DNA from 3 places in the Sorangium sp. So ce448 genome. Region 2 is predicted to be linked to each of the others. Evidence: riboswitches for the same ligand, from Rfam matches in the RefSeq annotation. Region 2 holds a riboswitch; each other region holds the start of a gene.
The links. Region 2 has a riboswitch for cobalamin ahead of WMF45_RS21900 (ribonucleoside-diphosphate reductase subunit alpha). Riboswitches for the same ligand answer to the same signal wherever they lie in the genome.

Region 1 (7,330 bases), 5.5 Mb from region 2:
CTGCCGCGGTCGACGCAGTCGGCGTTGCCGCAGACGAGCACGTGCTTGCGCAGCGAGCGGTGCGCGTGCGGGTGGTTCGACGCCTGCGTGTGCGTGAGCGTGTGGCGCACGCTGTAGAGCATCGCCTTGAGCCCGCCGACCTCCCGGGCGAGCCCCGGCAGCGCGGTGCGGTACATGCACGTGTCGCAGGGGAGCGGCGCCTCGCCGGCGAGCGCCTGGCGCGCGCGCTCGTCGATCAGGCCCTCGAGCGCGCTCGACCGGCCGAGGTGCGGCGCGAGTGACGCCCGGATCCACGGGTACGTCGACGAGAAGCGGTCGACCTGCTCGGCGAGCTTCGTCATGAGCCGCCCGGCGAAGAGGAAGTAGGGGATCACCACGACGCGCTCCGGCCGGTGCCGCGCGACCCGCTCCAGCGTCTCCTCGACCGAGGGCCGGGTGACGCCGATGAAGGTCGGCTCGACGAGCTGGAGCCCGCGGCCCTCGCCGATGAGGCGCGCCGTCTTGCAGAAATCGCCGTTCGCGTCGGGGTCGCTCGACCCGCGCCCCACGACGACGAGCGCCGACCGGGCCCGCGCGGCCGGGTCGGCCGGCAGCGCGGTCGCGGCGCGCTCGAACGCGATCTGCGCGAGCGCCGGGTGCACGCCGAGCGGCCGCGCCGCCGAGAAGCGCACGCCCGGGTGCGCGGCCCGCGCCCGCTCGAGCGCGATCGGGATGTCGTTCTTCACGTGCCCCGCCGCGAACAGGAAGAGCGGCACGACCGCCACGCGGGACGCCCGCGCCGCGAGCGCCGCGAGCGCGTCGGCGAGGTGCGGCGTCGCGAGCTCGATGTAGCCGTGCTGCACGGCGATCTCGGGCCGCGCCGCGGCGTAATCGGCCACGATCGCCTCGAACTCGGCGTTCGACGCGGCGTCGCGGCTGCCGTGGCCGATCAGCAGGAGACCGTCGTCATGCACGCGAGCGCCTCCTCCAGGGTGAGCGGGAGGCCCGCGCCGCCCCGCGGCGGCGGAGGGCTCATCCGGGTCCAGAGCTCGGCGACCCACGGCCGCCGCATCCGCGCCCGCGCGAGGAGCTCCCCCCGCGCGAACACGTCCCGCGGCGGCCCGTCCGCGAGGACCTGACCGTCGCCCAGCAGGACCGCGCGCGAGGCGAAGAGCGGCACGAGATCCACCGCGTGGGTCGCGGTGACCAGCGTGGTCCCCTGCTGCTCGGAGAGCGCGCGCAGCGTCTGGCACAGGGCGAGCTCGCCCTCCGGGTCGAGCCCCGCGGTCGGCTCGTCGAGCAGCAGCACCCGCGGCCGCATCGCCAGCATCCCGGCGATGCACGCGCGCTTGCGCTCGCCGAAGCTCAGCGCCTCGATGGCGCGATCGGCGAGGTGGGCGATCTGCACGGCGGCGAGCGCCGCCTCGGCGCGGCGGCGCGCCTCGGGCGCGGGCAGGCCGAGGTTTCGCGGGCCGAACAGGACGTCGTCGAGGAGCGTCGCGCCGAGCAGCTGGTCGTCCGGGTCCTGGAGCACGAGCGCGGCGCCCGCGGCGACGGCGTCCGAGGGCGAGCCCACGCGGCGGCCCGCGATCTCGACGCCGCCGCCGGGCGCCGGGAGGAGCCCGACGAGCGTCCGGAGCAGCGCGGTCTTGCCGGCGCCGTTGCCGCCGAGCACCGCCACGGACTCGCCCTCGGCGACGTCGAGGCGCACGTCGCGCAGCACGGGCTCGCCGCGCGGGTAGCCGAGCCGGGGGGCGCGCAGCGCGATCATCCGGCCTCTCCTGCGGCGACGCTGAGCCCGAGGGCCGCGAGGGCGGCGGCGGCGAACGCGACGTTCGCGGCGGGCGCGCTCGTCCTCCGGTCGGCGACGGGGAGCTTCCCCTGGTAGCCGCGGAGCTGCATCGCGAGCGCGGCGCTCTCGGAGCGCTCCAGCGTCCGGAGCGCCACGACGCCCGCGACGGCGCCGGCCGAGCGCGCGGCGGCGCCGGGGCGGGTGAACCCGCCGCGGAGCGCGGCGGCGCTCCACGCGCTGTCGGCCGCGCGCTGGAGCACGCCGGCGAAGCGCCGCGTCAGCGCGAGCAGCTCGACCAGGGCCGCCGGGACGCCGAGCCCGGCGAGCGCCGCCTCGATCTCGGCGGGCGCGGCGGCGCCGGCGAGCCACCGGAGCACCGCGGCCGCCGCGAGGACGCGGGCGCCGATGGCCACGGCGCGGTGGGCCCCCTCGGCCGTGATCGCGTCGACGGGGAACGGCGCGCCGGGGAGGAGCGGCGCCCCCGGCGTGAGCGCGAGCGCGAGCGCCGCCGCGACCGCTCCGATCCACGCGGCGGGCGCGGCGGCGCGGAGGACGGCGCGCGCCGGCGTTCCCTGGAGGTGGAGGGCCGCGCACGCGAGGAGGAGCAGCGCGGCCGGCGTGACGGGCGAGCGCGCGCCCGCGGCGACGCAGCACGCCGCCACGGCGGCTCCGAGGCGGAGCCGGGCGTCCACGTCGCGGAGCCGCGCGGGCGGGTCAGTCCGCACGGAGGCCTTCGCCGCCGGCCTTGACCGCGGGCGCGTCCGCGCGCTCGACGAAGAGCACGCGCGAGAAATAGCCGAGGGCGAAGCCGGCGAGGAGCCCGGCCCAGAGGAACGCGAAGAGCAGGAGGTCGCCCTCGAGGCCCGCGAACAGCGGCCCCGTGTCGTGGCGTCCTGCGTCCTCGGCGACGCGGCGCACCACGGCCTCGTCGACGCCGTCCCAGGACGCGTTGCCGCAGGCGGCGAGCCAGAATGAACCGGCGAGCTGGAGCGCTGCCGCGCACGCACGCCGCGCGAGCGGCGCTGGCATCGGGCGCTGTCCGAGCCGCCGCGTCACGACGCCCCCGGGGCGAGCCGGACGACCTGGAGCCGATCCAGGATGTCGGGCCGCCGGGCGCGCAGGAAGGCGAGCGCCCCCGCGGTCATGACGCCCTCGAGCAGGCCGAGCGGGAGCTGGGTGGGGACGAAGGCCAGGGCGACGCCCGTGAACATGGACGTCACCGAGCCCTCGCCCGAGAGCCCGAGCGCGAGCGCGAGCGCCGTTGTGGCGTAGGTTGCCCAGTCCGACGTCACGCCCGCGAGGAAGCCCGCGACCCAGAGGTTCGCGCCGCAGCGCCGCGCGAGGTGGAAGGCGAAATATCCGGTGAAGGCGCCCGCGATGCCCATCGACGCGACGTCGGCGCCGAGCGTGGTGAGGCCGCCGTGCGCGAGGAAGAGGGCCTGGATAAGGAGCGCCACCACGGTGACGAGGACGGTCATCCAGGGGCCGATGAGCACCGCCGCGAGCCCTGTGCCGCACGGGTGGGAGCAGGTCCCGGCGGTCGGCACGGGCACGGGCATGCACGAGATCGCGAAGACGGCGGCCGCGATGAGGCCGACGAACGGCTTGTAGAAGGCGTCCTGCTGGGTGCGGCGCCGGAGCAGGTGGAGGGCGATCGCGACGAAGGGCAGGGCGAGCGCGTTCCAGACGGCGCACCAGCCGAGCGGCAGGACGCCTTCCGCGAGGTGCATCGCGGCCGCGGGCCGGGGCGCGAGGAGCGTCCCCAGGGACACGGCGGCGATCGACACAGCGCGGCCGTGAAGACCGATGACGGCGCTCCGGGTGAAGTCCGCACCCGAACGCCACGAAGACGTGCGCAAGCTGCACCTCGTGGGAGGCTCGGGTAGGTCTCCCGGCTCATGGGTTCAGGGAGCTGATCGAGCTCCCAGCGCTGCGTCCACCTTCCCAGGCCTCTTCCAATGAGGCCCAGTGGTCTTCGGAGGCAGCTCCCCACTCACGGTGGCGGGACCGCGCCGGTTTTGCACCGGCTTCCCTGTTATGCCCCGGAGGGCACCCGAGGAATGGATTGTCAGGCCGGTGCTCGGTAATCCCGTTTCGTTCCCGGCGTCAAGGACGTCGCGCCCCGATCGCGGACGAGGTGCTCGGCGGGCGCTGCATCTGGCATGGCGTGTCGGACGAGCTCCCCGTCGAGCGCGGGCCAGCTCCGCCTCGCGCGCGGTGCCCCGCGCGTCGGCCCGCGCATCCAGGCGGCGCGATCGCGCGAGCCGGGCGCGCGTACCCGGGGGTGCGGACCGGGCGAACCCGGGTGCGTCGACCCGGGGGTGCGGACCGGGCGAACCCGGGTGGGTCGACCCGGGGGTGCGGACCGGGCGAACCCGGGTGGGTCGACCCGGGGGTGCGGACCGGGCGAACCCGGGTGGGTCGACTCGGGGGTGCGAGTTTCCGCCTTGCGCGGTCCGGCTCGCCGCGGTCCGCCGCGAGCGCCCTCGTCCGCGGCGTCGGCGCGGCGGCGATGCCTGCGCTGGTGGCCACCTCGCCCTCGAGGGCGCTGCCGAGGCGCACGAGGCCATCGCTGCCGAGGCGCGCCGCGCGCCCGTCGGCGCCCCCATTGAGCAGGCATGGGCGCCGACGAGCGATCCAGGCGCTGTCGTGTGATGGCCGAGGCCGAGAAATTGACCCAGACGCATCACGTGAAGAGTCGTCGAGCACACGTCTTGAATTATGTCCCCCTTAGATAAAGCCTGTTTACTTTGTCGCCGCGCGGGCGCAGCCCCCGTCTCGGTTTGGGCCCGCACGAGGGGCTCTCGTGCGCTTGAATACAAGGCACCGGCGCGTTCCTTCCGCAGTGTGCTTTGTTCGTCCTGGCTCTTTACTCGGGAGCAGGTGTCCGGCTTACCGCCTGCAGCCTCGTGGCATCTCTTATTGAAGAGATGAGGGATTTCGTGTTCACTCGTCTCGGAATGCGAGACGAACGCTGCGCTGAGCGCTGTCTCCGGTGGAGGGGTATGCCCGGCTCGAACGTGAATTCCCGCAGAGCTGGTGTGTGTGGGGCGCGCGCCCGCCTGGCCGCCTTCGTGTCTGGAGCGCTCTGCTCGCTCGGCGTGCAGTCATTGCACTTTGTTATCGACAACGCGCTTGCGGATGCCACAATCTGACTACCGCATGCGCACCGGCGCGGACCCCCCCAGCCCGGAGCGCATGCGGTGTTTTTTTCTTAGCACCGCGGCGGACGTTCAAGACTCCGGCGCGGTTTCCCTGCCGCGGTCATTCTGGGCCCCCCTCCAGCGTGATGCGCGGTATTTTTTTTGCCGTCGAGCGCGCGGTTCGCGCCTCCCGAGCCTTCACTTGCCCGTGAACGTGGCCTGCGATTTCGCCAGGAACGCTTTCATTCCGAGCTGTTGATCTTCGCTTCCGAAGAGCGCGGCGAATGCCTGGGCTTCCAGCTCGTTGGCGGCGGTGAGGTCGAGGCTCTCGCCGCGCAGGAGGACGCGTTTGGCGGCGGCGACGGCGAGCGGCCCGCGCGAGGCGATCTTGAGGGCGGTCTCGCGGGCGCGCGCGAGGAGCTCGGTCGCCGGGAAGACGGCGTTGACGAGCCCGATCGAGAGCGCCTGCTGGGCGGTGATCATGTCTCCTGAGTAGACGAGCTCGCGCGCGCGTCCGGGTCCGACCCGTCGCAGCAGCCGCTGGGTCCCGCCGAACCCCGGGATGACGCCCAGGTTCACCTCGGGCTGGCCGAGCTTGGCGCCTTCGGCGGCGTAGATGAAGTCGCATGCGAGGGCGAGCTCGCAGCCGCCGCCCAGCGCGAAGCCGTTGACGGCGGCGATCACGGGGAAGGGGGCAGTCTCGATGAGCTCGGCGAGCCGGTGGCCAGCGTCGGCGAACCGTTTCGCGGCGATGCTGTTCATGGTCGCCATCTCTGCGATGTCGGCGCCGGCGACGAACGCCTTGCCGGCGCCGGTCAGCACCGCCGCGCGGACCTCGTTGCCCTCGGCGGGCGCGAGGAGGTCGCGGAAGGCCGCGGTGAGCTCGCCGAGGACGGCGGGGTTCAGCGCGTTGAGTTTGTCGGGCCGCTGGATGGTCACGGTGGCGACGTGATCCGCGCGCTCGACGGCGACGAACTGGAGCGTACCGCGAGCCCCCGGCTGCTGTTCTTGAGCGGTCATGGAGCGTGGTTAGCAGCGCCTCGCGCCGGTGGGAAGCGCCTGCCGCGGGTCAGGGAAGGCGTCATTCCGTGTCCGCCCGATCCCGCTGTGTAGAGGCCGTTGCCGAGCCGACGAGCGAGCGATTTCCAAGCGAGCGATTTCCGGAGGAGTCTCGCGCCTGTTCCGGGAAACGGTCCATCGCTCGATGATCCGAACTCACCGCTTGAGTGCGGGTACGCGCGACATGACGGCCCTACAACGAGCCCGCGTGCGATAGTCGTGAGTCGAGCAGACCGCCTGTCCTCCGACCCGCACACCTGTGTTCGCCTCGCGCGGCCACCGTCGTCGCTCCCCCGTCGTCATCCCTCCTGGAGAGAGCCAGGGAGGGAGGGGGTGCCGCGCGGGGGGCCGGCGGGGTAGGGCCCCACGAACCCGAGCGCCGGCCCGCTCCGCGCGGCGCCCTCTCAGATCGGCCCCGCCGTTCAGCCGGCCATGGCCCCCCAAAAGGCGCGAGTTCGTGGGAGGGGCCCCCGCCGGCCCCCCGCGCGGCGCCCCCTCCCTCCCTGGCTCCGCAGCAGCCGCCTACACCGCCCGCCCGCTCTTCTGCCCCTTCTCGTCGTACACGTAGAACCCCCGCCCGCTCTTCTTCCCGTACCACCCCGCAGCCACCAGGTTCCTGAGCAACGTGGCCGCCCTGTACTTCGAGTCCCCGAACTCCCGGTGCAGCACCTCCGCGATCGACAGCACCGTATCGAGCCCGATCAAATCGGCGAGCTCGAGCGGCCCCATCGGGTGGTTCAGCCCGAGCCGCGCCCCCGCGTCGATGTCCTCCGGCGTGGACAGCCCCTCCTGGAGCGCGAAGCACGCCTCGTTGAGGAAGGGGATCAGCATCCGGTTCACGATGAACCCGGGCTGGTCCTTCGAGGTGATCACCGTCTTGCCGAGCCCGACCGAGAGCGCCCGGACGGCCTCGTACGTCGCGTCCGACGTCTGGACCCCACGGACGAGCTCGACAAGCTTCATCAGCGGCACCGGGTTCATGAAGTGCATCCCGATGACCAGCTCAGGCCGGCCGGTCACCGCCGCCAGCCGCGTGATCGAGATGGACGACGTGTTCGACGCCAGGATCGCCCCCTTCGGCAGCGCCGCGTCGGCGAGCTTGAAGATCCCGCTCTTCACCTCGAAGTTCTCGGTCACCGCCTCCACGGCCAGGTCGACCCCGGCCAGGCCCCCCATCCCGTCGGCCACCGCGACGCGGCCGAGGAGCGCCTCCCGCGCCTCCGCGGCCAGCTTGCCCTTCTCCACCTGCTTCGCGAGAATGGCGGCGATCTGGGCCTTGCCCGACTCCGCCAGCGCCCTCGAGACGTCGCACAGGACCACCTCGAGGCCCGCGGCCGCGGCGACCTGGGCGATGCCT
Region 2 (7,330 bases):
GTCGCCCAGCGCCCGCAGGCGCGCGAAGCGCTCGGCCGCCGCGTCGACCTCGCCGAGGTCGTGAAGCACCGCGGCGAGCAGCGCCAGCGCGCGCACGGCGTGGACCTGGTCCGCGGCGCGACGGGCGCCCCCCGCGGCGCCGCCGGCGATCTCGGCCGACCGCTCGAGCAGGCGGCGCGCGCCGGTCAGGTCGCCCCGCAGCCGCTCGGTGTACGCGAGCGTGCGCAGCCCGGTCGCGATCGGGGCCGGGTCGGCGAGCGCCCCGGCGATCTCGTTGTGCGCCTCGTAGCAGGCGCAGGCGAACGCGAGATCCCCGAGCGCGCCCGCGTAGAGCCCCGCGTCGTACGCGAGCGACGCGCGCACCCGCGCGGGCAGCGAGGCCGGCATGCCGCGGGGGTCGTCGCCGCCGGCGAACGCGCGCAGGATGCGGGCGCCGCGGGCCATGTCGCCGAGCTTGAGCCCGAGGTGCGCGAAGCCGCCGAGGGCGAGCGCGTAGATGTCGTACGCCTCGCCCGCCCGCCCGGCGCCGAGCAGCTCGCCGAGGATGGCCTCGAACGCGTCGACGGCCTCGCGTTCCCGCGGCGGCCGGCGTGGCGCCTCGTCGAGGCGCGGCGGCGGCGCGGCGCTCCCCGCGGCGTGGACGCGCTCCGGCGGCACGCCGAGCAGCGACTTGAAGTGCTGCCGCACGAAGGGGTGCGTCGAGTAGCAACGCTCGCCCGGGCGCGCCGCGAACACGAGCCCCAGCCGCTCCAGCCGGGCGAGCCCGCGCGCGAGCTCCGCGGCGCCCCACCCCGCCATGGCGCCGGCGATCTCGCCGCCGGCCCGGATCAGCTGGAGCAGCGCCTCCTCGCCCGCGCCGCCGGGGAACACCGAGAGGCGCGCGAGCAGGTCCCGCTCGCCCGGCGGCAGCGCGCGCGCATAGGCCGACAGCACCGAGCTCAGGCGGCGGGCGAGGACATCGTCCTGCTCGGCCTCGGCGAGGTGCGCCGCCTGCGCCGCGGAGAGGCGGCCCGCGTCGCCGCCGAGGAACGCGCCCACGTAGGAGCCGAGGACGGCGACCGAGAGCGCGTGGCCGCCCGTCGCCTCGAACAGCGCGCCGAGGGCACCGTCGTCGCCGCGGATGCCCCAGCGGCGCAGGAGCGACGCGGCGTCGCCCTCGCAGAGCGGCTCGGGCCGGATCGTCGCGAGCCCGCCCTCGGCCCAGGCGGACAGATCCGCGAGCTCGAAGCGCGACGTGACGAGCGCCCGCGCGCCGCCGAGCCCGGACGCGATCGCGCAGAGCAGCCGCCGGAGGAGCGCGTCGTGGAGCTCGCCGTGCGCGCGCCCTGCGCCCCCCTCGGCCTGCACGGTCTCGATCCCGTCGAGCACGAGCAGGTGCGGCGGCCCCTGGCCCAGCGCCTCCTTCAGCCGCGCGAGCTGCTCTCCGGGCGCCGCCTGAGGCCGCGGCGCCGCCGGGCCCGAGGCGCCCGCGCCCGGCGCGAAGTAGGCCGCCGCCTGGTCGAGGAACGCCTCGGTCCTGGGGTCGTCGTAGAAGCTCCAGACGAGCACTCCGCCGGGCCGCGGGGCGTCGCCGAGCCCCTGGAGGAAGCGCTCGGCGATCGCGGTCTTGCCCGCCCCGCCGACGCCGAGGAGCGCGATCACCCGGGGGGACGGCGGCGAGCCGTCGGCCCACGCGGCGAGCCGATCGACGATCTCGGCGCGCCCGACGAAGTGCCGCGCTCGCTGGAGCGTGTGCGCGTGCAGCGGGCGCCACGCCGGGGCGGCTCCCTGCGACGGCGCGGGCGCGCCCGCCGGCGCCTTCTCCCCTGCCTCCTCGTCGAGCGCCCTCTCCTCCCCCGCGAGCGCCCTCTCCGCCCCCGCGAGCGCCCTCCCCGCCTCGTCGGGCGCCTCCGCGGCCTGGCTCGCTGCACCCGCTTCCTCTGCGGCGGGATCCGCCGCCGGCGCGGCCTCGGCCTCGACGACGAGCAGCTCCGCCTCGGCGAGGCCGAGCTCGGCGCCGAGCCGCTCGATGATGCGCCGCCGGGACGGGCTCCGGACCGAGAAGCCGAGCCGCGGATCGTTGACGGCGCCCGACTCGTAGCGGCGGTAGGTCCGCACGTCGACGCCGATCGACGCGGCGACCTGCTCCTGCGTCAGGTCGAGATCGAGCCGCGCCCGCTGGAGGAGCGTGTGGTTGAAGCGGACCGCGGGCTCCGCGCTGCGGCCCGCCCTGGAGACCCGTGCCATCGGTGCGAGCGCTCGATCATCGGCGATGCGGCGCTCTCCTGTCCACCGCGCTGCCCGGTCCTGCCCGGTCCTGCCCGGGTCCCGCCCTTCCGGATCCGGTCCGCCCGGACCCACGCTTCCCGCATGAGCACCCTGCACGCCGAACGGACCGCCAAGTGCACCGACTACACCGACGATCTCCGCATCTTCACGGTGACGAACGTCCTGTCGCCCGAGGAGTGCGAGGGCTTCATCGCGCTCGCCGAGGCGCGAGGCTTCGAGCAGGCGCCGATCGGGGGCGGCGAGGTGATCAACCTCGACGTGCGCAGGAACGGCCGCGTCATGATCGACGATCCGGACCTCGCCGCGAGCCTCTGGGAGCGGCTCGCGCCCTGGATGCCGCCGAGCTTCGGCCTCCACCGCGCCGTCGGGCTGAACGAGCGCTTCCGCTACTATCGCTACACCAAGGGCGAATATTTCAACTGGCACGGCGACGGCTCGTTCGTGCGATCCGACGGCGAGCGGAGCCTGTTCACCGCGATGGTCTACCTGAACGACGACTTCGAGGGCGGCACGACCGATTTCTGGGGCGGCCGGAGCATCGCCCCGCGGCGCGGGATGGCGCTCCTGTTCGAGCACCGCCGGCTCCACCGCGGCGCCGCCGTGACACGGGGGAGCAAGTACGTCCTCCGCAGCGACGTGATGTACCGGCGCGGGTGATGCCCGCGCCGCGCGTGCGCCGGCGCTCGGCGCCTCAGCGCGGCGCCGGGGTCGCGCCGGCGCCGAGCGCCTCGGCGAGGCGCGGCAGCACCTCGCCGGCGCGGGCCTCGATCTTCAGCGCGCCGAGCTCCTCGCCGCGCGCGGAGCCGAGGTTGATCATGGCGATCGGGATGCCTCGCTGCGCGGCGCGCAGCACGAAGCGGTAGCCCGAGAAGACCGCCAGCGACGAGCCGACGACGAGGAGCGCGTCCGCCGCGTCCACGAGCGCGAACGCCGCGTCGACGATCGGCCGGGCCACGTTCTCGCCGAAGAAGACGACGCGCGGCTTGAGCGGCCCCTCGCAGCGGAGGCACGGCGGCGCATGGAAGCCCGCCACCTGCTCGGCGGGCAGGTCGGCGTCGCCGTCGGGGGCGACGTCGGCCGCGAGGCGCAGCCAGCCGGGGTTCTGCGCGAGGAGCCGCTCCTGGAGGACGGCGCGCCGCTCCATCGCGCCGCACGCGAGGCAGGCGACCTCGGAGAGCGTCCCGTGCAGCTCGATGACGCGGCGGCTGCCCGCGGCCTGGTGGAGGCCGTCGACGTTCTGCGTGATGAGGCCATCGAGCTGCCCCGCCTGCTCCAGCCGCGCGAGGGCGCGGTGGGCGGGGTTCGGCTCGGCCCTGGAGAACCGCTCCCAGCCGATCACGGCGCGCGCCCAGTAGCGCTGCCGGATCTCGGCCGAGCGGCAGAACTCCCGCCCCTGGATCGGGTTCCGCGCGCGGCGCCGCGTCTCGGGCCCTCGATAATCGGGGATTCCGGACTCGGTGCTGCACCCCGCGCCCGTCAGCGCCACGATCCGCTTGCCGCGCAGGAGCGCGACGAGGTCGTCGAGCGGATCGGCCGGACGCGCTTCGCTGAGCGGCATAGGCCCGGGTTGTGGCCCGTCGCTGCGCGCACCGCCAGCGTCGACCACGCGACCACGCATGCAACCGAGCAACGGAGCTCCCCCCACAACATCTCGCTTGACCGGCTCACTGCACCACCATATGTAGTGCCCGTGTTGGTGCCTCGGGCTTCGGCCCGGGGCTCAAAAGGGAACCCGGTGTGAATCCGGGGCTGCCCCGCAGCGGTAAGCGAGAACGATCTCCACGACGCGCACTGGCCCCCGGGCTGGGAAGCGGTGGACCGTAGGAATCCGGCGAGAGCCGGAGCGCTCGTGAGCCCGAAGACCTGCCAACATCCTGCGCTGGGGAGACATCCGGCGCCGGTTTGACCTGGAAGCCTCGAGGGAGGCGGGTAGGTCCGAGCTGGCGCAGACTCTCGCGCTTGTCCCGGTTCCGACCCCCTCCCGCGCTGTCTTCCTTTCGCCCGCGGGGGCGAGCGGTCGGTCCGAGGGCTCCTCAAAAGAGCCTGGCGCACCCGTGCGCATCGGCTGGCCTCTTCGCTCTCGCGGCATCGACGCGAGCGGTCCGGGACCGCTCGGAACGAGCACGAGGAGGATGCCATGCTGAACGAACCGTTGGTGAAGAGCAACGGCGCGGCGCCGTTGCGCGCGCTCCACGCACCCCACGCGCCCTCCATGAGCGGCGGCGCGCCGGAAGAGACGCTCCCGCACACGACGATGCGGGTGAAGAAGAGGAACGGGTCGAGCGAGCCCGTGGACGTCAACAAGATCGTCCGGGCGGTGAGCCGCTCCTGCGCGGCCCTGTCCGACGTGGACGCGCTCCGCGTCGCGACAAAGACCATCAGCGGCCTCTACGACGGCGCGACGACGCGCGAGCTCGATCAGCTCTCCATCCAGACGGCGGCGTCGCTCATCGCCGATGAGCCCCAGTACGCGAAGCTCGCGGCGCGCCTGCTCGCCACGTACATCGACAAGGAAGTCCGCAATCAGGAGATCCACGCCTTCTCGCAGTCCATCGCCGTGGGGCGGCGGCTGGGCCTCATCAACGATCGGCTCCACGGCTTCGTGGCGCAGAACGCGCGCAAGCTGAACGACGCCATCGAGCCCAGGCGGGATCACGAGCTCGAGTACTTCGGCCTGCGGACCCTCTACGACCGCTACCTGCTGAAGCACCCCGAGACGCGCCTCGTCATCGAGACGCCGCAGCAGTTCTTCCTGCGCATCGCGTGCGCCCTCTCCGAGACGGCGGCGCAGGCGATCGAGCTCTACCGGCTCTTCTCGTCGCTCGATTACCTGCCGAGCTCACCGACGATGTTCAACTCCGGGACGAGCCACGAGCAGCTCTCGAGCTGCTTTCTGCTCGACTCGCCGGACGATCACCTCGAGACGATCTACCAGCGCTACACCGACGTCGCGATGCTCTCGAAGTTCTCGGGCGGCATCGGGCTCGCCTACCACCGGGTGCGCTCGCGCGGCTCGCTCATCGAGAGCACCAACGGGCACTCCAGCGGGATCGTGCCTTGGCTCAAGACGCTCGACGCGTCCGTCGCGGCCGTGAACCAGGGCGGCAAGCGCAAGGGCGCCTGCTGCGTCTACCTCGAGCCGTGGCACGCCGACGTCGAGGAGTTCCTCTCGCTGCGGGACAACACGGGCGACGAGGCCGCGCGCACGCACAACCTGAACCTCGCGAGCTGGGTCCCGGACCTCTTCATGAAGCGGGTCGAGGCCGACGGCGAATGGAGCCTGTTCGACCCGAAGGACGCGCGCGATCTCCCCGATCTCTACGGTGAGGAGTTCGATCGTCGGTACGTCGAGGCCGAGCGGGCGGGCATCGCCAAGAAGACGATGAAGGCCCGCGAGCTCTACGCGCGGATGATGCGCACGCTCGCGCAGACCGGCAATGGCTGGATGACGTTCAAGGACAAGTCGAACCGCGCCTGCAACCAGACGGCGCTGCCGGGCCGGATCGTCCACCTCTCGAACCTCTGCACCGAGATCCTGGAGGTGACCTCGAACGAGGAATCGGCCGTCTGCAACCTGGGCTCGATCAACCTCACTCGCCACACGCTCACGCTGGCGGACGGCGCGGTCGCGTTCGACTTCGAGAAGCTCGCGCGCACGGTGGGGACCGCGGTCCGCCAGCTCGACCGCGTCATCGACCTCAACTACTACCCCATCCCCTCGACGAGGCGATCGAACCTCCGTTGGCGGCCCGTCGGGCTCGGGCTCATGGGCCTGCAGGACGTGTTCTTCCAGATGCGCCTGCCCTTCGACGCCCCGGCGGCGCGGGAGCTCTCCAGGCGGATCTCGGAGGAGGTGTATTACCACGCGCTCTCGACGTCCGCGGACCTCGCGGCGGAGAAGGGGCGGCACCCGGCGTTCGACGAGACGCGCGCCGCGCGCGGAGAGCTCCAGTTCGACGCGTGGAACGCCGTCCCGGAGGACACGGCCCGCTGGGAGGCGCTCCGCGCGCGCGTCCAGGCCGAGGGGCTCAGGAACTCGCTGCTCGTCGCCATCGCGCCGACCGCCACCATCGCGTCGATCGCGGGCTGCTACGAGTGCATCGAGCCGCAGGTGTCCAACCTCTTCAAGCGCGAGACGCTCTCCGGGGACTTCCTGCAGATGAACCGCTACCTTGTCGCGGAGCTGAAGCGGCTCGGCGCCTGGAACGACGCGGTGCGCGCCCGGCTCAAGCTCGCAGAGGGCTCGGTCCAGGGCATGGACGAGCTGCCCGCGGAGCTCCGCGCCGTGTACCGGACGGCGTGGGAGATCCCGATGCGCTCGCTGATCGACATGGCCGCGGATCGCGGGGCCTTCATCGATCAGAGCCAGTCGCTGAACCTCTTCATCGAGAGCCCCACCATCGGTCAGCTCTCGAGCATGTACTTCCACGCATGGAAGAAGGGGCTCAAGACGACCTACTACCTGCGCTCGCGCCCCGCGACGCGCATCACCAAGGCGACCGTGGAGGCGGCGCCCGAGCGGACGCCCGAGGGCGGCGCCGCGCCGCGCGGCGAGGGCGGCTGGGTGTCCGCGCCGCCGGCGAAGGCGGCCGCGGACGTGGCCTGCGCGCTCGAGAACCCCGAGGCCTGCGAGGCCTGCCAGTGAGCCGCGTCAGCCGCCCCGCGCGCCTCCTCGATCCGGGCCAGTGCCTCACGCTGCGCCCGATGGCCTATCCGGCCTTCTTCGAGATGTACCGCTCCGCCATCAAGAACACGTGGACCGTGGAGGAGGTCGACTTCTCCACGGACGTGGGCGACCTGCGGAAGATGACCGACGCGGAGCGGCACCTCGTGCAGCGCCTCGTCGCGTTCTTCGCCACGGGGGACTCCATCGTGGCGAACAACCTCGTGCTCAACCTGTACAGGCACATCAACGCCCCGGAGGCGCGGATGTACCTGTCGCGGCAGCTCTACGAAGAGGCGCTCCACGTCCAGTTCTATCTGACGCTCCTCGACACGTACATCCCCGATCCCGAGGACCGCCACCGCGCCTTCGCGGCCGTGGAGAACATCCCCTCGATCC
Region 3 (7,330 bases), 4.4 Mb from region 2:
CGCCGCCGCGCGCGTGCTGAAGGTCACCCAGCCGACCGTGGGGCGGCGCGTCGCGGCGTTCGAGCGGCGCCTCGGGGCGAGGCTCTTCCAGCGCTCGCCGTCGGGGTTCGCGCTCTCGGCCGCGGGCGAGAGCGTGCTCGGCCACGCCGAGCGCATGGAGCAGGACGCGCTCGCGGCCGAGCGCGCCGCCGCCGGACGCGACGCGGGCCTGAGGGGCCACCTCCGTGTCACCGCGTCCGAGTGGCTCGCCACGCGCGTCCTCGGGCCGCTGCTCGTCCCGTTCCTCGCGCGCCACCCCGCCATCTCGGTCGATCTCATCGCGGACGCGCGCTGGCTGAGCCTGCCGCGGCGGGAAGCGGACATCGCCCTTCGCCCCGCCGCGTTCGAGCACCACGAGGTCTTCCAGCGCGAGGTCGCGCGGATCGGGTTCGGGCTGTATGCATCGGAGGCCTACCTCGCCGAGCACGGCCCGCCGGACTGGGGCCGGCAGTGCGAGGGCCACACCCTCGTCACCATGAACGACGAGCCTCCGGCGATCGCCGACCTGTCCTGGGTGCGCGCCGTCGCCGCGAAGGCCCGCGTCGTCGCGCGCACCAACGGCCGCGAGCCCCAGGCGACGATGGGGGCCGCCGGCGTCGGGCTCGTCTGCCTGCCGCGCTACCTGGGCGACGCGACCGCCGGCCTTTGCCTGCTCTCGCCGCCCTCGCCGCCGCCGGGGCGCAAGCTGTGGCTCGGGGTGCACCGCGATACGCGCGGGGTGCCGCGCGTGAAGGCGCTCGTCGCGTTCGTCGCCGACGCCCTCGGGCCGCTCCGGAGCGCCCTCGACCCCGGCGCGCGGCCGCGCGCGTCAGGCGACGAGCGCCCCCGCTACCGGCCCTGATCGCGCTGGCACGCCCTGAGCTCCTCGAACTGCGCGTCGCACGTCGGGGGCAGGAAATCGGTCGTGCATTCCCGAGCGCGCCCGCTCAGGCAATCGAAGAGCGACGCGATCGACGGCGCGAGGAAATCGCAGGGGATCCGGTCCGCGGAGGCGACGGTCTCGCCCACGCAGTCGAAGAAGGGGGCGGTCAGCGCGTTGCAGGGGCGCTGCTCGGAGAGCAGGTCGGCGCAGCGCTCGCTGCACCGGAGCTCCGGGCACGTGACGCCGGCGAAGAGCGAGCAGAAGAAATCGCACGAGGCCCTCTGCTCCTCGACGGAGGCCCCGCCGGAGCTCGCCGATGGCGACCCCACGGCCGCGCCGGCGCCCCCGGCGCCGTCGGAGCTCCCGGGGAGCCCGTCGACGACGACGGCCCCGCCGCAAGCGCCCGCCCCCGAGAGCGCGACGAGCGAAGCCAGGAAAGCGAAGAGCAGCGGCGTTCTCATCAGGGCATCCTAGCGTGCGGCAGGCAAGGCAGGGGCGCGCATCAAACGCCCCGCACGCCCCGCACGTCCGGCGCGCCCCGGCCGCTCACTCCACGGCTTGCGACTGCTCGATCGCGTCCTCGCGGCGCTCCCGGCGGTTGCACGCGAGCACCTTCTTGCGGACGCGCACCGCGTCGGGCGTGACCTCGACGAGCTCGTCGCCGTCGATCCACTCCATCGCCGTCTCGATCGTGAGCAGCCGCGGGCTGGCCAGGAGGACGTTCTCGTCCTTGCCGTGGTTGCGCACGTTCGACAGCTTCTTCTCCTTGATGACGTTGACGTCGGTGTCGTTCGGCCGGTTGTGCTCGCCGATGATCATCCCCTCGTAGACCTCGACGCCGGGGACGATGAAGAACATGCCGCGCGGCTGCAGGTGGTGCAGCGCGTACGGGGTCGCCACGCCGACGCGATCGGCGACGATGGCGCCGGTCGGGCGGCGCATCATCGGGCCGCCCCAGGGCGCCCAGCCGTCGAACATCGTGTTGAGCAGGCCCGTCCCGCGCGTCGCCGTCAGGAACTCGCCGCGGAAGCCGATGAGCCCGCGGGACGGCACCCGGAACTCGAGGCGGGCGCGGCCGAAGCCGGGGTTCGTCATCTTCACCATCCGGCCGCGCCGGGAGCTGAGGCGCTCGGTCACGATGCCGACGTAGGTGTCCGGCACGTCCACGACCACGAGCTCGAGCGGCTCCATCACCTCGCCGTCGATCTCGCGCGTCACCACCTCGGGGTTCGAGAGCTGCATCTCGTACCCCTCGCGCCGCATCGTCTCCACGAGGATCGCCAGCTGGAGCTCGCCGCGGCCGAGCACAACGAACGTGTCGGGCACCTCGGTCGGCTCCACCCGGATCGCGAGGTTCTTCATCGCCTCGCGCTCGAGCCGCTCCTTCAGGTGACGGCTCGTCAGGAACTTCGACTGCTTGCTCTTGCCGGCGAAGGTCGACGTGTTGACGCCGATCTTCATCTTGATCGTCGGCTCCTCGACCACGATGCGCGGCAGCGCCTCGGGGTGCGCCGGATCCGTGATCGTGTCGCCGATCGTGACCGCGTCGAGCCCGGCGATCGCGATCACCTCGCCCGCGACGGCGCTCTCGACCGCGACGCGCTTCAGCCCCTCGTAGGCGTAGAGCATCTTCACGTAGCCGCGCGACTGGCCGCCCTCGCCGAGGAGCGCGACGTCGGCGCCGGACCGGGCGGTGCCGCGGACCACGCGGCCGACCGCGAGCCGGCCCACGTACTCGTCGTGGGTCGTGTTGCAGACGATGACCTGGAGCGGACCGTCGGGGTCGCCGGAGGGGCCGGGGACCCGCTCGAGGATGGTCTCGAAGAGCGGCTCGAGGTCCTTCGCCTCGTGCTCGAGCTCCCGCTTCGCCTGGCCGAACTTCGCGATCGCGTAGAGCGTCGAGAAGTCCATCTGCGCATCGCTGGCCTCGAGGTCGCAGAAGAGGTCGAACACCTCGGAGAGCACCTCGTGGGCGCGCGCGTCGCTCCGGTCGATCTTGTTGATGACCACGATGACCGGGAAGCCGCGCTGGAGGCACTTCGACAGCACGAAGCGCGTCTGCGGCAGCGGGCCCTCGGCGGCGTCGACGAGCAGGAGCGCCCCGTCGGCCATCATGAGCGTGCGCTCGACCTCGCCGCCGAAGTCGGAGTGGCCGGGCGTGTCGACGATGTTGATCTTGACCCCGCGGTACCGGATGCTCGTGTTCTTCGCGAGGATGGTGATGCCGCGCTCCCGCTCGAGGTCGTTCGAGTCCATGACCCGCTCGGCCACGACCTCGTTCTCTCGGAAGGCGCCCGACTGGCGGAGCATGTGATCGACGAGGGTCGTCTTCCCGTGGTCGACGTGGGCGACGATGGCGATGTTGCGGAGATCGTTACGGGGCATATACGGCGGCGGCCGTGTAGCACGCGACCCACGGAGGAGCGAGCCCATCCTCGCTAGAGCCCGAACGTTCGGCCTGCACGGCAGGCGTGCGTCGAGGCGCTCGGATGAAGAGCGGGAGGCGCGCGCGAGGCGCGCGCGTGGCGCGGGCGGCGCAGAGAGCGGCGCGCGACGAGCGGGCGAGCGGAGCGGTAGCGATTGACAGCCGAAGGCGCACGGTCCTAGGGTGCGCGCCGTGCTGGTGCCCGGGCGTTCGCCTGGGCCGAAGAGGGAACCCGGTGAAATTCCGGGGCTGCCCCGCAGCGGTAAGCGAGAACGACCTCCACCCCATGCACTGGCCCGCCGAGGGCTGGGAAGCGGTGGACAGTAGGGAGCCGGTCAGACCGGAGCGCTCGCGAGCCCGAAGACCTGCCAGCGCCCGGCGGCGGGAGACATCCGGCGCCGGTTCGACCTGGGAGCCTCGAGGGAGGCGGTGAGGTCCGAGCCGGTGCAGCTCCACCTCTCTGCGCACGTCCCGGATACCGAACCGCCCCCGCGTCGCCTTCCGGTCGCCCGCGGGGGCGAGAGGTCGGTCCAGCGCACCGTGCGATGGCCAGCCATTTCGTCCTCGCGGAGCTCGACGCGAGCGGCCCGACGCCGCTCCGCGCGATTGCGGCGAAGGAGGACACGAATGCTGCGCGAGACGGTCACGACGAGCCACGGGCACCGCCATCCATTTCATCTGTTCGCCGCACTATCCATGGTGCTGGCCGCCGCGCGGCCCGCGCGCGCCGAGGGCGCCACCCCCGAGGCGCCCGCTGCCCCGCCGGAGGCCGCCGCCGCGGCGCCCACCGGCGAGGGCGCGCCCGCGGGCGACGCCGCGATCGAGGTCACGATCCAGGCGGAGAAGCCGGGCAGCGAGGCCGCGTCGCGCGTCTCCGTCGGACACCGGGAGCTCGAGCTCAGGCCGAGGCTCCGGCCGGGCGACCTCCTCGAGTCGGTCCCCGGGCTCTTCGCCGTGCAGCACGCGGGCGGCGGCAAGGCGAACCAGTACTTCCTCCGCGGATTCGACGCGGATCACGGGACCGACGTCGCCTTCTTCGTCGACGGCGTGCCCGTCAACATGGTCAGCCACGGCCACGGGCACGGCTTCACCGATCTCTACTTCATGATCCCGGAGCTCGTGACAGGGCTCGACGGGTACAAGGGGCCTTATTACGCGAACATCGGCGACTTCGGTACGGCGGGCGCCGTCAACCTGCGCTTCGCCGAGAAGCTCGAGGAGAGCTACGCGCAGGTCAGCCTGGGGCAGTACGGTATCCAGCGCGGTCTCGTCATCGCCTCGCCGGATCTCGGCGACACGTGGCGCGCGGTGGCCGCGGCGGAGATCTACCGGAACGACGGGCCGTTCCTGAGCCCGGAGCGCCTCAAGCGCTTCAATGTGTACCTGCGGGCCACGCACGATCTGGGCAACACGGGGAAGGTCCAGATGACCTGGATGTCGTATGGATCGACCTGGAATGGCTCCGGCCAGATCCCCGCGCGCGCCGTGTGCGGCGAGGGCGAGCAGGGCGGGTTGAACCCGCCGCCCTCGGCGTTCGGACAGCCGTGCATCGACCATTTCGGCGCCGTGGATCCGACCGAGGGCGGGGCGACCGAGCGGCACATGGCGTCCGTCGCGTACTCGACGGCGTGGCGGGACGCCGATCTGAGCGCGCTGGCCTACCTCGTCCGGTACCGCTTCACGCTGTACTCGAACTTCACGTTCTTCAGCGAGGACCCGGTCCACGGCGACCAGATCGAGCAGAACGACGACCGCACGGTCGGGGGCGCCGATCTCCGGTTCCGCAGGCAATACGAGATCGGCGGGGCGAGGTTCACGACCTCGCTCGGCGCGCAGATCCGCGCGGACGCGATCGACAAGTCCCTCCACCACGACGAGGCGCGCGAGCGGATCGAGGAGAAGAGCAGGACCCACGTCGATGAGAGCCAGATCGGCGTCTACGTCGAGCAGGACGCCCGGCTCCGGCGCTGGCTCCGCGTCGTGCTCGGGGCGCGCGCGCAGTGGATCGACGTCAACGTGGACGATCCGGGCGAGGACCTCGAGGCGGCGGGGAACAGGTCGAGCGGCGCCCGGGGACAGATGCAGCTGCTCCCGAAGCTCACGGCGATCGTGTCGCCGGTCGAGGGGGTCGATCTCTTCGCCCACTTCGGGCGGGGCTTCCACTCGAACGACGCGCGGGGCGCGGTGCTGGGGGAGGGGGCGGCGACGCTGATCACGCCGGCGACGGGCTACGAGGTCGGCCTGCGGGTCGCGCCCTTGCGCGGGCTGTCGCTGAACGGGGCCGCGTTCCTGCTCGACCTGGACTCGGAGCTGGTCTGGAGCGGCGACGCGGGCGCGACCGAGGCGTCGGGGCAGACGCGGCGCTACGGGATCGAGATCGGCGGGCGCTACCGGCTCCAAAGCTGGCTCTTCGCCGACGTGGACGCGACCTTCACCCGCGCGCGCTTCCGCGAGAACGCCGGCAACGCGAGCGCTGTCGCCCTCGCGCCGACCCGGACGCTGACCGCGGGCGTCGGCGTCCGCCCGACGTTCGGCGCGTTCACGCCGTTCGCGGCGCTGCGGGTCAAGGCGATCGCCGCGCGGCCCGCGACCGAGGACGAGTCGCTCACCGCCGAGGGGTTCACGGTCGTCGACGCCAACGCCGGGCTGCGGTGGAAGAACGTCGAGGTGGCCGTGGACGTCCAGAACCTCTTCGACACGACGTGGCGCGAGGTCCAGTTCGCGAGCGCGTCGCGGCTGCCGTACGAGCCGGCCCCGGTCACCGGGATCCACTACTCGCCGGGGTGGCCGTTCACCGCGATCGGGCGGGCGACGCTGTACTGGGAGTAGGCGCAGCGCCGGCTCATGTCCGGCGGAGGTCCTCGCGCAGCGCGTCGAGCGATGCCCGGAACGCGGCTTCGCTCACGGCGGCGCCCGTCACCGCGGGCAGGAGCTCTGCGAACATCTGCCAGGCTTCCCCGATGTCACATACCCTGTGCGGATAACGCTGGCGGGCAACGAGCGTGAGCCCTGTCACGACGCTGCGAACCATCGCCGCATGGAACCCCGAGCCCTCGAAGACGACCGCTGAGCACCTGATGGTCGCGCTCGCCTCCGCGAGGAAGCTCGCGATCGCCCTGCGCGCGGGCGCCGATGGCAACGGCGCCCCGCTCTCGACGAGGGTGAGCAGCCCTATGCCGCGCGGGTGCTTCTTCGCGAACTCCGCGCACGCATCCCTCAGGTGGCGCGCGCCGTCCTCGGTCGTCTCGCGGCGCCAGATGACACAGAAGATCTGGTGCCAGGAAGCCAGGATGTAGTCCGGTTGTCTGGTGACCAGGTGCCAGGGGTCAGGATGCATGAGCGTGCTCGTCCTGGAGCGGTCGCAGCGGAGATGCTCGCGGGGGCCTCACGGTACACCGGCCAGGGTACACGGGCGTTGCTTCGCCGGCGATACGCGCGCACACCAACTCGAGCGTGAGCCACCGGGCGTCGGCAACGGATCGGCGGCGCGCGCCCTCGGAGCTGATGGGCAAGACAACCCCGGTGCCCTCGAGGTCGGGTGGCTCGCACTGGACACGTTCGGTGGCTCCACAATCGATGAGTCTGTCTTGACACCCTTGAACCGCTCCAGCGGCCGCCGGCGGGCGCCCTCGACGCGGGCTCATGTGGCCATTGCTGTGCTCGTCACTCGCCGCTGCTGGCCACGATGGCCGCTCGCGGACGCGGAGAGCAGGACAGGAAGGGAGAGCATCGCGTGGCGAACGTGTACCCATGCTGTAGGCTGTGCGGCATGGATCCGACGGGGCTCGGCGCCGATCTGCAATTCCGTCTGCTGGTCGAAGGGGTGAAGGACTACGCCATCTTCATGCTGGACACCGAGGGGCGCGTGACCACGTGGAACGCCGGCGCCGAGCAGATCAAAGGATACTCCGCGCAAGAGGTGATCGGCTCGCATTTCTCGCGCTTCTATCCGGCCGAGGCGATCGAGCGGAAGTGGCCGCAGACAGAGCTCGCCGAAGCGCGGC

Region 1: linked by a shared signal. The riboswitch ahead of WMF45_RS01400 (energy-coupling factor ABC transporter permease) and the one ahead of WMF45_RS21900 (ribonucleoside-diphosphate reductase subunit alpha) in region 2 are both predicted to bind cobalamin.
Region 3: linked by a shared signal. The riboswitch ahead of WMF45_RS05250 (TonB-dependent receptor) and the one ahead of WMF45_RS21900 (ribonucleoside-diphosphate reductase subunit alpha) in region 2 are both predicted to bind cobalamin.

Annotation. Positions count from the first base shown of each region.
Region 1 covers NZ_CP150343.1:341,694-349,023, forward strand. Annotated here, with positions in the region: gene WMF45_RS01380 (CbiX/SirB N-terminal domain-containing protein) at 1-953, opposite strand, end outside; gene WMF45_RS01385 (energy-coupling factor ABC transporter ATP-binding protein) at 929-1,750, opposite strand; gene WMF45_RS01390 (CbiQ family ECF transporter T component) at 1,747-2,496, opposite strand; gene WMF45_RS01395 (hypothetical protein) at 2,486-2,800, opposite strand; gene WMF45_RS01400 (energy-coupling factor ABC transporter permease) at 2,824-3,501, opposite strand; cobalamin riboswitch at 3,636-3,843, opposite strand; gene WMF45_RS01405 (enoyl-CoA hydratase/isomerase family protein) at 5,113-5,934, opposite strand; gene WMF45_RS01410 (3-hydroxyacyl-CoA dehydrogenase family protein) at 6,496-7,330, opposite strand, start outside.
Region 2 covers NZ_CP150343.1:5,803,083-5,810,412, forward strand. Annotated here, with positions in the region: gene WMF45_RS21885 (helix-turn-helix domain-containing protein) at 1-2,226, opposite strand, end outside; gene WMF45_RS21890 (prolyl hydroxylase family protein) at 2,350-2,925, shown strand; gene WMF45_RS21895 (NAD-dependent protein deacetylase) at 2,960-3,826, opposite strand; cobalamin riboswitch at 3,946-4,153, shown strand; gene WMF45_RS21900 (ribonucleoside-diphosphate reductase subunit alpha) at 4,481-6,913, shown strand; gene WMF45_RS21905 (ribonucleotide-diphosphate reductase subunit beta) at 6,973-7,330, shown strand, end outside.
Region 3 covers NZ_CP150343.1:1,427,655-1,434,984, forward strand. Annotated here, with positions in the region: gene WMF45_RS05235 (LysR family transcriptional regulator) at 1-880, shown strand, start outside; gene WMF45_RS05240 (hypothetical protein) at 868-1,362, opposite strand; gene typA (translational GTPase TypA) at 1,448-3,334, opposite strand; cobalamin riboswitch at 3,506-3,713, shown strand; gene WMF45_RS05250 (TonB-dependent receptor) at 3,954-6,155, shown strand; gene WMF45_RS05255 (hypothetical protein) at 6,169-6,663, opposite strand; gene WMF45_RS05260 (hybrid sensor histidine kinase/response regulator) at 7,096-7,330, shown strand, end outside.